Regions from separate parts of the Cytobacillus solani genome, predicted to be linked through region 2. Evidence: a T-box and tRNA genes for the amino acid it is inferred to sense, from the RefSeq annotation. Region 2 holds a T-box; the other holds one or more tRNA genes.
What was found. A T-box is a leader RNA that pairs with one kind of tRNA and senses whether it is charged. The one in region 2 lies ahead of thrS (threonine--tRNA ligase), so its partner is inferred to be a tRNA-Thr.

Region 1: it has a tRNA-Thr gene. The T-box ahead of thrS (threonine--tRNA ligase) is inferred to sense a tRNA for this amino acid. The anticodon was not compared.

Annotation. Positions count from the first base shown of each region.
Region 1 is NZ_CP041305.1:796,210-801,052, reverse strand. Features, by position in the region: rRNA gene FI644_RS04210 (23S ribosomal RNA) at 1-1,009, shown strand, start outside; rRNA gene rrf (5S ribosomal RNA) at 1,123-1,239, shown strand; tRNA gene FI644_RS04200 (tRNA-Asn) at 1,249-1,323, shown strand; tRNA gene FI644_RS04195 (tRNA-Ser) at 1,327-1,419, shown strand; tRNA gene FI644_RS04190 (tRNA-Glu) at 1,429-1,503, shown strand; tRNA gene FI644_RS04185 (tRNA-Val) at 1,510-1,585, shown strand; tRNA gene FI644_RS04180 (tRNA-Met) at 1,622-1,695, shown strand; tRNA gene FI644_RS04175 (tRNA-Asp) at 1,699-1,775, shown strand; tRNA gene FI644_RS04170 (tRNA-Phe) at 1,788-1,863, shown strand; tRNA gene FI644_RS04165 (tRNA-Thr) at 1,874-1,946, shown strand; tRNA gene FI644_RS04160 (tRNA-Tyr) at 1,963-2,046, shown strand; tRNA gene FI644_RS04155 (tRNA-Trp) at 2,056-2,129, shown strand; tRNA gene FI644_RS04150 (tRNA-His) at 2,139-2,214, shown strand; tRNA gene FI644_RS04145 (tRNA-His) at 2,245-2,320, shown strand; tRNA gene FI644_RS04140 (tRNA-Gln) at 2,371-2,445, shown strand; tRNA gene FI644_RS04135 (tRNA-Gly) at 2,450-2,524, shown strand; tRNA gene FI644_RS04130 (tRNA-Cys) at 2,536-2,609, shown strand; tRNA gene FI644_RS04125 (tRNA-Leu) at 2,644-2,729, shown strand; tRNA gene FI644_RS04120 (tRNA-Leu) at 2,753-2,834, shown strand; gene FI644_RS04115 (response regulator transcription factor) at 3,100-3,789, shown strand; gene FI644_RS04110 (HAMP domain-containing sensor histidine kinase) at 3,786-4,843, shown strand, end outside.
Region 2 is NZ_CP041305.1:1,636,917-1,641,759, forward strand. Features, by position in the region: gene corA (magnesium/cobalt transporter CorA) at 1-534, opposite strand, end outside; gene mutM (bifunctional DNA-formamidopyrimidine glycosylase/DNA-(apurinic or apyrimidinic site) lyase) at 690-1,493, opposite strand; gene thrS (threonine--tRNA ligase) at 1,595-2,806, opposite strand; T-box leader at 2,865-3,100, opposite strand; T-box leader at 3,327-3,561, opposite strand; T-box leader at 3,594-3,828, opposite strand; gene FI644_RS08425 (diguanylate cyclase) at 4,005-4,843, opposite strand, start outside.

The DNA of each region.
Region 1 (4,843 bases), 840 kb from region 2:
CCCCAGTAAACGGCGGCCGTAACTATAACGGTCCTAAGGTAGCGAAATTCCTTGTCGGGTAAGTTCCGACCCGCACGAAAGGCGTAACGATCTGGGCACTGTCTCAACGAGAGACTCGGTGAAATTATAGTACCTGTGAAGATGCAGGTTACCCGCGACAGGACGGAAAGACCCCGTGGAGCTTTACTGTAGCCTGATATTGAATTTCGGTACAGCTTGTACAGGATAGGTAGGAGCCTTGGAAGCCGGAGCGCCAGCTTCGGTGGAGGCATCGGTGGGATACTACCCTGGCTGTATTGAAATTCTAACCCATGCCCCTGATCGGGGCAGGAGACAGTGTCAGGTGGGCAGTTTGACTGGGGCGGTCGCCTCCTAAAAAGTAACGGAGGCGCCCAAAGGTTCCCTCAGAATGGTTGGAAATCATTCGAAGAGTGTAAAGGCATAAGGGAGCTTGACTGCGAGACCTACAAGTCGAGCAGGGACGAAAGTCGGGCTTAGTGATCCGGTGGTTCCGCATGGAAGGGCCATCGCTCAACGGATAAAAGCTACCCCGGGGATAACAGGCTTATCTCCCCCAAGAGTCCACATCGACGGGGAGGTTTGGCACCTCGATGTCGGCTCATCGCATCCTGGGGCTGTAGTCGGTCCCAAGGGTTGGGCTGTTCGCCCATTAAAGCGGTACGCGAGCTGGGTTCAGAACGTCGTGAGACAGTTCGGTCCCTATCCGTCGTGGGCGCAGGAAATTTGAGAGGAGCTGTCCTTAGTACGAGAGGACCGGGATGGACGCACCGCTGGTGTACCAGTTGTTCTGCCAAGAGCATCGCTGGGTAGCTATGTGCGGAAGGGATAAGTGCTGAAAGCATCTAAGCATGAAGCCCCCCTCGAGATGAGATTTCCCATAGCGTCAAGCTAGTAAGACCCCTGAAAGATGATCAGGTTGATAGGTTTGAGGTGGAAGCGTGGTGACACGTGGAGCTGACAAATACTAATCGGTCGAGGACTTAACCATAAATGATTACTCTACTTCTTCTTTAACATTATCTAGTTTTGAGAGAATAAATTTCAATTTTTCTCTTGAAAAAATTAAAAAAGACGTTATAATAAAACTTGTCTTCAAAAAAGTTTGGTGGCGATAGCGAGAAGGTCACACCCGTTCCCATCCCGAACACGGCAGTTAAGCTTCTCAGCGCCAATGGTAGTTAGGGGCTGTCCCCTTGTGAGAGTAGGACGCCGCCAAGCTGGTATTATTCCGCAGTAGCTCAGTGGTAGAGCTATCGGCTGTTAACCGATCGGTCGTAGGTTCGAGTCCTACCTGCGGAGCCATAAGGAGAGCTGTCCGAGTGGCCGAAGGAGCACGATTGGAAATCGTGTAGGCGGTTTATAGCTGTCTCAAGGGTTCAAATCCCTTGCTCTCCGCCATTTACATATGGCCCCTTGGTCAAGCGGTTAAGACACCGCCCTTTCACGGCGGTAACACGGGTTCGAATCCCGTAGGGGTCACCATTATTAGGAGGATTAGCTCAGCTGGGAGAGCATCTGCCTTACAAGCAGAGGGTCGGCGGTTCGATCCCGTCATCCTCCACCATATTTACTTGATAGGTACATATGGAAATAAGATTATCGCGGGGTGGAGCAGTCCGGTAGCTCGTCGGGCTCATAACCCGAAGGTCGCAGGTTCAAATCCTGTCCCCGCAATCTGGTCCGGTAGTTCAGTTGGTTAGAATGCCTGCCTGTCACGCAGGAGGTCGCGGGTTCGAGTCCCGTCCGGACCGCCATTTTTATATAGTGGCTCAGTAGCTCAGTCGGTAGAGCAAAGGACTGAAAATCCTTGTGTCGGCGGTTCGATTCCGTCCTGAGCCACCATTTATATTGTGCCGGCCTAGCTCAATTGGTAGAGCAACTGACTTGTAATCAGTAGGTTGGGGGTTCAAGTCCTCTGGCCGGCATGTCTCACACTTTTTCGGAGGGGTAGCGAAGTGGCTAAACGCGGCGGACTGTAAATCCGCTCCTTAGGGTTCGGCGGTTCGAATCCGTCCCCCTCCACCATTTATTTATAGGGGTATAGTTTAAAGGTAGAACTAAGGTCTCCAAAACCTTCAGTGTGGGTTCGATTCCTACTACCCCTGCCATTATTTATGGCGGTTGTGGCGAAGTGGTTAACGCATCGGATTGTGGTTCCGACATTCGTGGGTTCGATTCCCATCAGCCGCCCCATAATTTTATGAATGAATAAATTTGATTATGGCGATTGTGGCGAAGTGGTTAACGCATCGGATTGTGGTTCCGACACTCGTGGGTTCGATTCCCATCAGTCGCCCCATATTACGATTCACATAATCTACATTTGTTACATATAATATGAATAACTATTGGGCTATAGCCAAGCGGTAAGGCATCGCACTTTGACTGCGACATGCGTTGGTTCGAATCCAGCTAGCCCAGCCATTTTGCGGAAGTAGTTCAGTGGTAGAACACCACCTTGCCAAGGTGGGGGTCGCGGGTTCGAATCCCGTCTTCCGCTCCAATTTATTTTATGGCGGCATAGCCAAGTGGTAAGGCATGGGTCTGCAAAACCCTGATCACCGGTTCAAATCCGGTTGCCGCCTCCATAATTTACTAATCATTAGCTTATGAAATAGATACGCCGGGGTGGCGGAACTGGCAGACGCACAGGACTTAAAATCCTGCGGTAGGTGACTACCGTACCGGTTCGATTCCGGTCCTCGGCACTTTCCAAGAAATAATTTAATATGCCGGTGTGGCGGAATTGGCAGACGCGCACGACTCAAAATCGTGTTCCTTCTGGAGTGTCGGTTCGACCCCGACCACCGGTATCAACATTTAGTAACAATCAGTAATTTTAACGTGAATAATATCGTCATATCAACCGTTTCTCACAATGTGGGGAACGGTTTTTTGTGTTTATTTACTAGTGAATTTTGCTAAATCCACTGTTATTAATAGTCGTATTATGAGCAAAAATCAGCGTCTTTTTTTAATATTAAGACCCATAAATTTGCACTTGCTTATAAAAAGTAATGATATACTGAAAATGTCCGGAAAATAAATGTAGGATAGTATTTTTCTAGGAGATTTGCTATGAAATTAGATTGTTTGATTGTTGATGATGAGATTGCTTTAGCTGAAACAACTTGTGAATATTTTAATATGTTTGAGGTTAAAACAGCGTTTGTGACAAGTGCTGAGGAGTGCGAACGTTTTTTGGAGGAAAATGAGCCATCATTGATTCTCCTTGATATAAATCTTGGAAGTTCTTCTGGATTTGATTTATGTAAAGAATTACGTAAATCAACGCAGATTCCTATTCTATTTATCAGTGCACGTTCTAGTGATGACGATGTGCTGATTGCTCTAAATATAGGTGGAGACGATTACATTCAAAAGCCATATACATTAAGTATTTTACTGGCTAAAGTGAAAGCTGTATTAAAAAGATATAGTGGCAGCATGAACAATTCGCAAGAAGTTTTAGCGTTTGGACAAATCCAAATGGATACGAAGCTTCATCGTGTCCGAGTAAATGGTGAGGATATTCAATTAAAAGCGATGGAATATAAACTTTTGTCTTATTTGGTGAATAATAAAAATCGAATTATTACAAAAGAAGAATTGTTTCAACATGTATGGGGAGATTCCTTTGTAGGTGATGGGACCCTTAATGTACATATTCGGCATTTACGAGAGAAAATTGAAGAGGATCCTAGGAATCCGCAATTTATTAAAACAGTTTGGGGAACAGGGTATGTTTTAGAGGATATCAGTCAATGAGAATAAAATTGGCCATTGTCATGATACTGGCAGTTTTTGGTGCAGGAATTAGCATCTCCGTAGTAATAATAAAGAATAAAAATATTTCAGAAGTGGATCTTGTAGCCATTAATGAAGTGGTTAAGATTGTTGAAAATAACTGGGGACATATTAACGAGGAAGCTTTTAACACCAGCAGCATAATACAACCATTCTCTATCGTAGATCATTTGGGAAATGTGATTTATCAAACACCAGGTAATCATTTTATCAATTTATACGAAGCAATAAAAAATAGAGATACAGTTATAGACGTGGAGCAAAACGATAAGATTGTAGGGAAAATTATTATCCGTAATGAAGAACAAGAATTATTGCAGCAAATGAAAAATGAACTGATCGTATCTATCAGCTTGATATTTAGTCTATTAATGATGATTGGTATTTTATATCTTCTCTATATACATAGAAAGTTATTGAAACCATTTCAACAGCTGCAAAATTTTGCTGCGAATGTAGCTCGAGGCAATCTAGATCTGCCTTTAAATATAACACGGAACAATTACTTTGGTGCCTTCACGGAAAGTTTTGATTTAATGCGTGAGGAACTTCATGCTGCACGCCAAAGAGAGTATGAATCCAACCGCAGCAAGAAAGAGCTTGTAGCGACATTAAGTCATGATATTAAGACTCCTGTTGCTTCGATAAAAGCGGTTAGTGAATTGATGCTTATGCAAGTAAAAGATGAAAAGGTTATTAAGCAAGTGAATACCATTTATTCGAAAGCAGAGCAAATTAATTTACTTGTTACGGATATGTTTCACGCCACTCTAGAAGAACTGCAGCAGTTAAAATTAACAATAACCGAAGAATCGAGTGAAGTACTTGCTGGGATCATTGAAAATGCCAATTATGACAATCAAATCATCTATGAACCAATCCCGCCATGTCTAATTTTAATGGATGTCGTCCGTATGCAGCAGGTCATAGACAATATTATAGGTAATTCATATAAGTATGCAGGAACAAGGGTTACAATTAAGTCTCAAATAAATCAGGGGTATCTCGAACTGCA
Region 2 (4,843 bases):
TTTTTTCCTGATTTCATAAACTTCCTCAATTAAATTTTGGTTTGCATCTTTTGCTTCGATTTCATTTAATTCATCTTCCATTTGATAAACACTTGGGAAAAATTCATCTACAATTTTATCCATTATTAAATAGTAAATATATTTTGCACCTTTACTTATAACAGCTTTATCTTCTATTATTCTTTGTTGAATGAATTCAATTTCAACTGAGGATGTAAGATGAAAAGTTACAATGAAATTATGTCCTACAAATACATCCACTTCTTCAGGCATTAGTGAAGATTGGTTTAATGTATGCAAAACAAAGAAATCATAGCCCTCGTAATGGTCAAGTTTAGGACGCTGTAAAAAGTGCAAGCAGTCTTCTATCGCAAGTGGATGGAAATTAAAATGTGTTTTAAGAAGCTTCACTTCCTCTTCAGCAGGAGAATCAAAATCTACCCAATACCATTTTATATTTTGATCAGTTAAGCGATCCATTGGTATATCTTTTATCAGTTTTAAATCGACAGTAACAGCAAAAATCCGAATCATGTATTAGATACCTTCTTTATTTTTCGTCAATACACACTAAGCTTTTGCAATCATTACAAAAAATATTAATCGAAAGAAGTCTTAAAAGAAAAAGCACTGTAGTTCATTTCAAACGAATCACAGTGCTGTTTGGGATAATTTTTATTCTTTTCATTTTAATGCTGGCAGTTTTGACAGAAGTACGTTTTACGCGAGGAAATTTCTTTCATTGCAATCGGTGAATGACACCGTCTGCAATTTTCCCCTTCACGGCTATGGACATACATTTCATAGCCTCCTGTTTTGCCATCTCCCTTAAAAAGGGGCTCCTCCATATAACCGCCTTGTTGAATCCCGAGCTGAAGAATATGCTGGATTGATTCGTATAGGCGAGCAAGATCATCAGGATCTAGTTCATTTATTTTTCTTTCTGGCAGAAGCTGTGCATGCCAAAGAATTTCATCCGAATAGCGATTCCCGATGCCAGCAATGACCTCTTGATTCAGCAGTGTTGTTTTCAAACCCCCTCTTTTGTCTTTCATGATGGTATGAAAAGCATGGAGAGAAAAATTTTGATCAAGCGGCTCAGGCCCAATTTGTTGATATTCCTGCTGTACCATTTCATGTGATAAAAGATGTAAATACCCTAAACGGAGACCAATAAAGTAAAGGTGATAATTTCCAAAGGATAATTGTACCTGTACCGTTCGATCTGGACGGTCTTCTTCCTTTCCAAAAAACATTCGGCCACCAAGCATTAAATGCAAAAGTAAATTTGAGTCATTTTGCAGCTGGAAAACTAGATATTTCGCTCTTCTTTCAATGCCTTTTATTTTCTGATTTAAAACAAGAGAAGTAAATTGCTCAACTGGTACATTAATTGATTTTTCCCGGTTTATCGTGACCTCCGTAATTGTTTGACCGCCAATCAATGGTCGCAGCAACAATTTATACGTCTCCATTTCGGGTAGTTCCGGCATGATTTCACTCCTACATAAACATCTTTCATCGTATTATTCCGCCATACCTATACCCCTATTCTGGCAACAGCTATTTTTCAACTTTTCTTGTCGAACTTCCTTTAATTGTTTGCGTTTATTTCCTCACTGAAATGCTCAATCACAGCCTGAACACTCATGACGCCAAGATTTCCTTCCTTTCGCTTTCTTATCGCCACAGACCTATCCCTTGCCTCTTGATCACCGATGATTAGCATATAAGGAATCTTTTGCTTTTCCGCTTCTCTTATCTTAAGTCCCATCTTCTCAGACCTCGAATCCAATTCCACTCGTATTCCCGCAGATTCTAATTGTGATTTAACTTCAGAAGCATAATCAATATGGGAATCTGAAATAGCTATTATTTTTGCCTGAACAGGTGCCAGCCATAGCGGAAAATCACCAGCAAAATGTTCAATTAAGATTGCCATGAACCGCTCAACTGAGCCATAAATCGCCCGATGAATCATTACAGGGCAATGAAGCTTCCCATCTTCACCTACATATGAGCAGCCAAACTTTTCTGGCATTTGGAAGTCAAGCTGAACTGTTCCGCATTGCCAGCTTCGTCCGAGTGAATCCAAAATATGAAAGTCAATTTTTGGTCCATAAAAAGCTCCATCTCCAGGATTGATTTGGTATGGCATCCCTTTGCTTTTTAAAACAGACTCTAATGCGAATTCAGCTTCATCCCAAATTTCTTTTGAACCCATGTATTCGTCAGGCCGAGTTGAAAGCTCTACCTTATACTCAAAACCAAAATGAGCATAGAATTCATCAATCAAGGATAATACCTTATCTATTTCGGATTCAATTTGGTCTACCCGGACAAATAAATGGGCATCGTCTTGTGTAAAGGAACGCACCCTTAGCAGTCCATTAATAGAGCCTGACAGTTCATGGCGGTGGACTAACCCAAGTTCAGCAAAGCGAATCGGCAATTCACGGTAACTTCTTCGTTTATTGTTAAAAATTAAAATCGCTCCGGGACAGCTCATTGGTTTAATCGCATAACTTTGTTCATCCACATGAGAGAAATACATATTATCCTTGTAGTGCTGCCAATGACCTGACTGCTCCCAAATTTCCTGTTTCATCATAATAGGTGTTTTAATTTCCTGATAGCCTGCCTTTTGGTGCTTCTCTCTCCAAAGGTTTTCAAGCTCATTACGAATGACCATTCCTTTTGGCAGGAAGAAAGGCATCCCTGGTGACTCTTCCATTGAAGTAAAAAGCTCTAACTCTTGACCTAACTTTCGATGATTTCTTTTTTCTGCTTCGATTTGATTAGACATCTTAAAGTCCCCCTAATTTTTAAAATCTTTATAAATAAAAAAACGCACCCATCCCTATAAAAGGGACGAGTGCGGTCGTGGTGCCACCCTAATTCCATAAGGCACATGATGAAATGTGCTTTATGCTCAAAAAGATAACGGATTTACCGATTATAGTTAATTTGGTTTTAAACCAGTTCCCCATAATTGCTCCAAGGCGGTAAACTATTCCCTTTTCTTCAGGGCTTCCAGCCAATGACCCTGTTCTCTGGTAAGAAAATTAAAAATAATTCATGTCCTTTTCAACGCGATAACTATTTGATTTTATCTAGAAAAGCGCAAGCGCCTTGATCATCGCCGTACAAACTGGAAGGGTCACGACTGAGATAAAGGAAACACGGTGAGCGAGTGCGAACCGATGTTGACTTATCGTAGGGAGGGGACCTGAAGTTTGATAGGCGATAGGCGCTGGAGCTAGACAATTCTCTAACTCCAAAGTTAAAAATTCTGATACTATAAAAAAAAACGCACCCATCCCAACAAAAGGGACGAGTGCGGTCGTGGTGCCACCCTAATTCCATAAGGCACATGATGAATGTGCTTTATGCTCAAAAAGATAACGGATTTACCGATTATAGTTAATTTGGTTTCAAACCAGTTCCCCATAATTGCTCCAAGGCGGTAAACTATTTCCTTTTCTTCAGGGTTTCCAGCCAATGACCCTGTTCTCTGATAAGAAAGTTAAAAATAATTCATGTCCTTTTCAACGCGATAACTATTTGATTAAAAAAAACGCACCCATCCCAATAAAAGGGACGAGTGCGGTCGTGGTGCCACCCTAATTCCATAAGGCACATGATGAATGTGCTTTATGCTCAAAAAGATAACGGATTTACCGATTATAGTTAATTTGGTTTCAAACCAGTTCCCCATAATTGCTCCAAGGCGGTAAACCATTTCCTTTTCTTCAGGGCTTCCAGCCAATGACCCTGTTCTCTGGAAAGAAATTCAAAAATAGTTCATGTCCTTTTCATAGCTAATAACAGATCGTATTATTATTGCAAATAACTGTATTACAGATATTTAAAAATGTCAAGCGGATTTTAAAAAAACATTGTATACATTACACTTTAACTTTTCTAGTATAATTTTACACTGTAATCCCGCATGGCTGTCAGGCTGACAGCTTTTGTTAAGGTTCTTTTTATCAAGTAAATACCTATTGCCCGTAATTGCAGACTCTATTTCTTCCAGATTGTTTTGCTTGATATAAAGCTTTATCTGCATCCTCTATTAGCATAGTTGGGTCTTTTGTCGTTTCTTGATAGCATGCTACTCCAACTGAAATAGTAAGGTCGATTTCTTTCCCTGAATGCAATGTAAAAGGTGTGTCCTCAACATTCTTTCTGATACGTTCCGCTAATTCATTTGCTCGATTTAATGGGCAATCTAAAAGGAGAACTGTAAATTCTTCTCCGCCATTTCGGCTTACTATATCAAAGGTTCTAGTACTTTGCTGAAGTCTTAATCCTAATTCCCTCAGAACCACATCGCCCTCTGAATGCCCGTACGTATCATTTACCTTTTTAAAAAAGTCTATATCAATAAATAGAAGAGCTAGTTTCTGTTCATTTGTTTGTAAATCTTTGATTAAGTGTTCAAACACTTCTTCAAATTTCCTCACATTGTTTAATCCTGTTAATCCATCTGTGGTAGATTCTGTTTGGTATTTATTAAATAGTTTTTGGCTTTTTCTTATATAGGCTAGTACATAAAATGATAAATAGGCTGATAAATATGAAACGATCCAATAAATAGGCAAAACCTTCAAAACAATGATAAGGCTACTTACAAGATAACTAAATACAATGGAGAACACCAAATTATTAAAGGTTACTATCGCAAGGATTTTTACTTTTTTAGAATAATTTTGTTTTGAAAAAAATAATGCAAACAAAGTCCCCGACACACTAATAAGTATCGCAAGATAAGAAGATACACTCGCTGAAATTAGAAACCTTCCTACAAGCGTCATAATCATGGAAATCAATGCAGGTA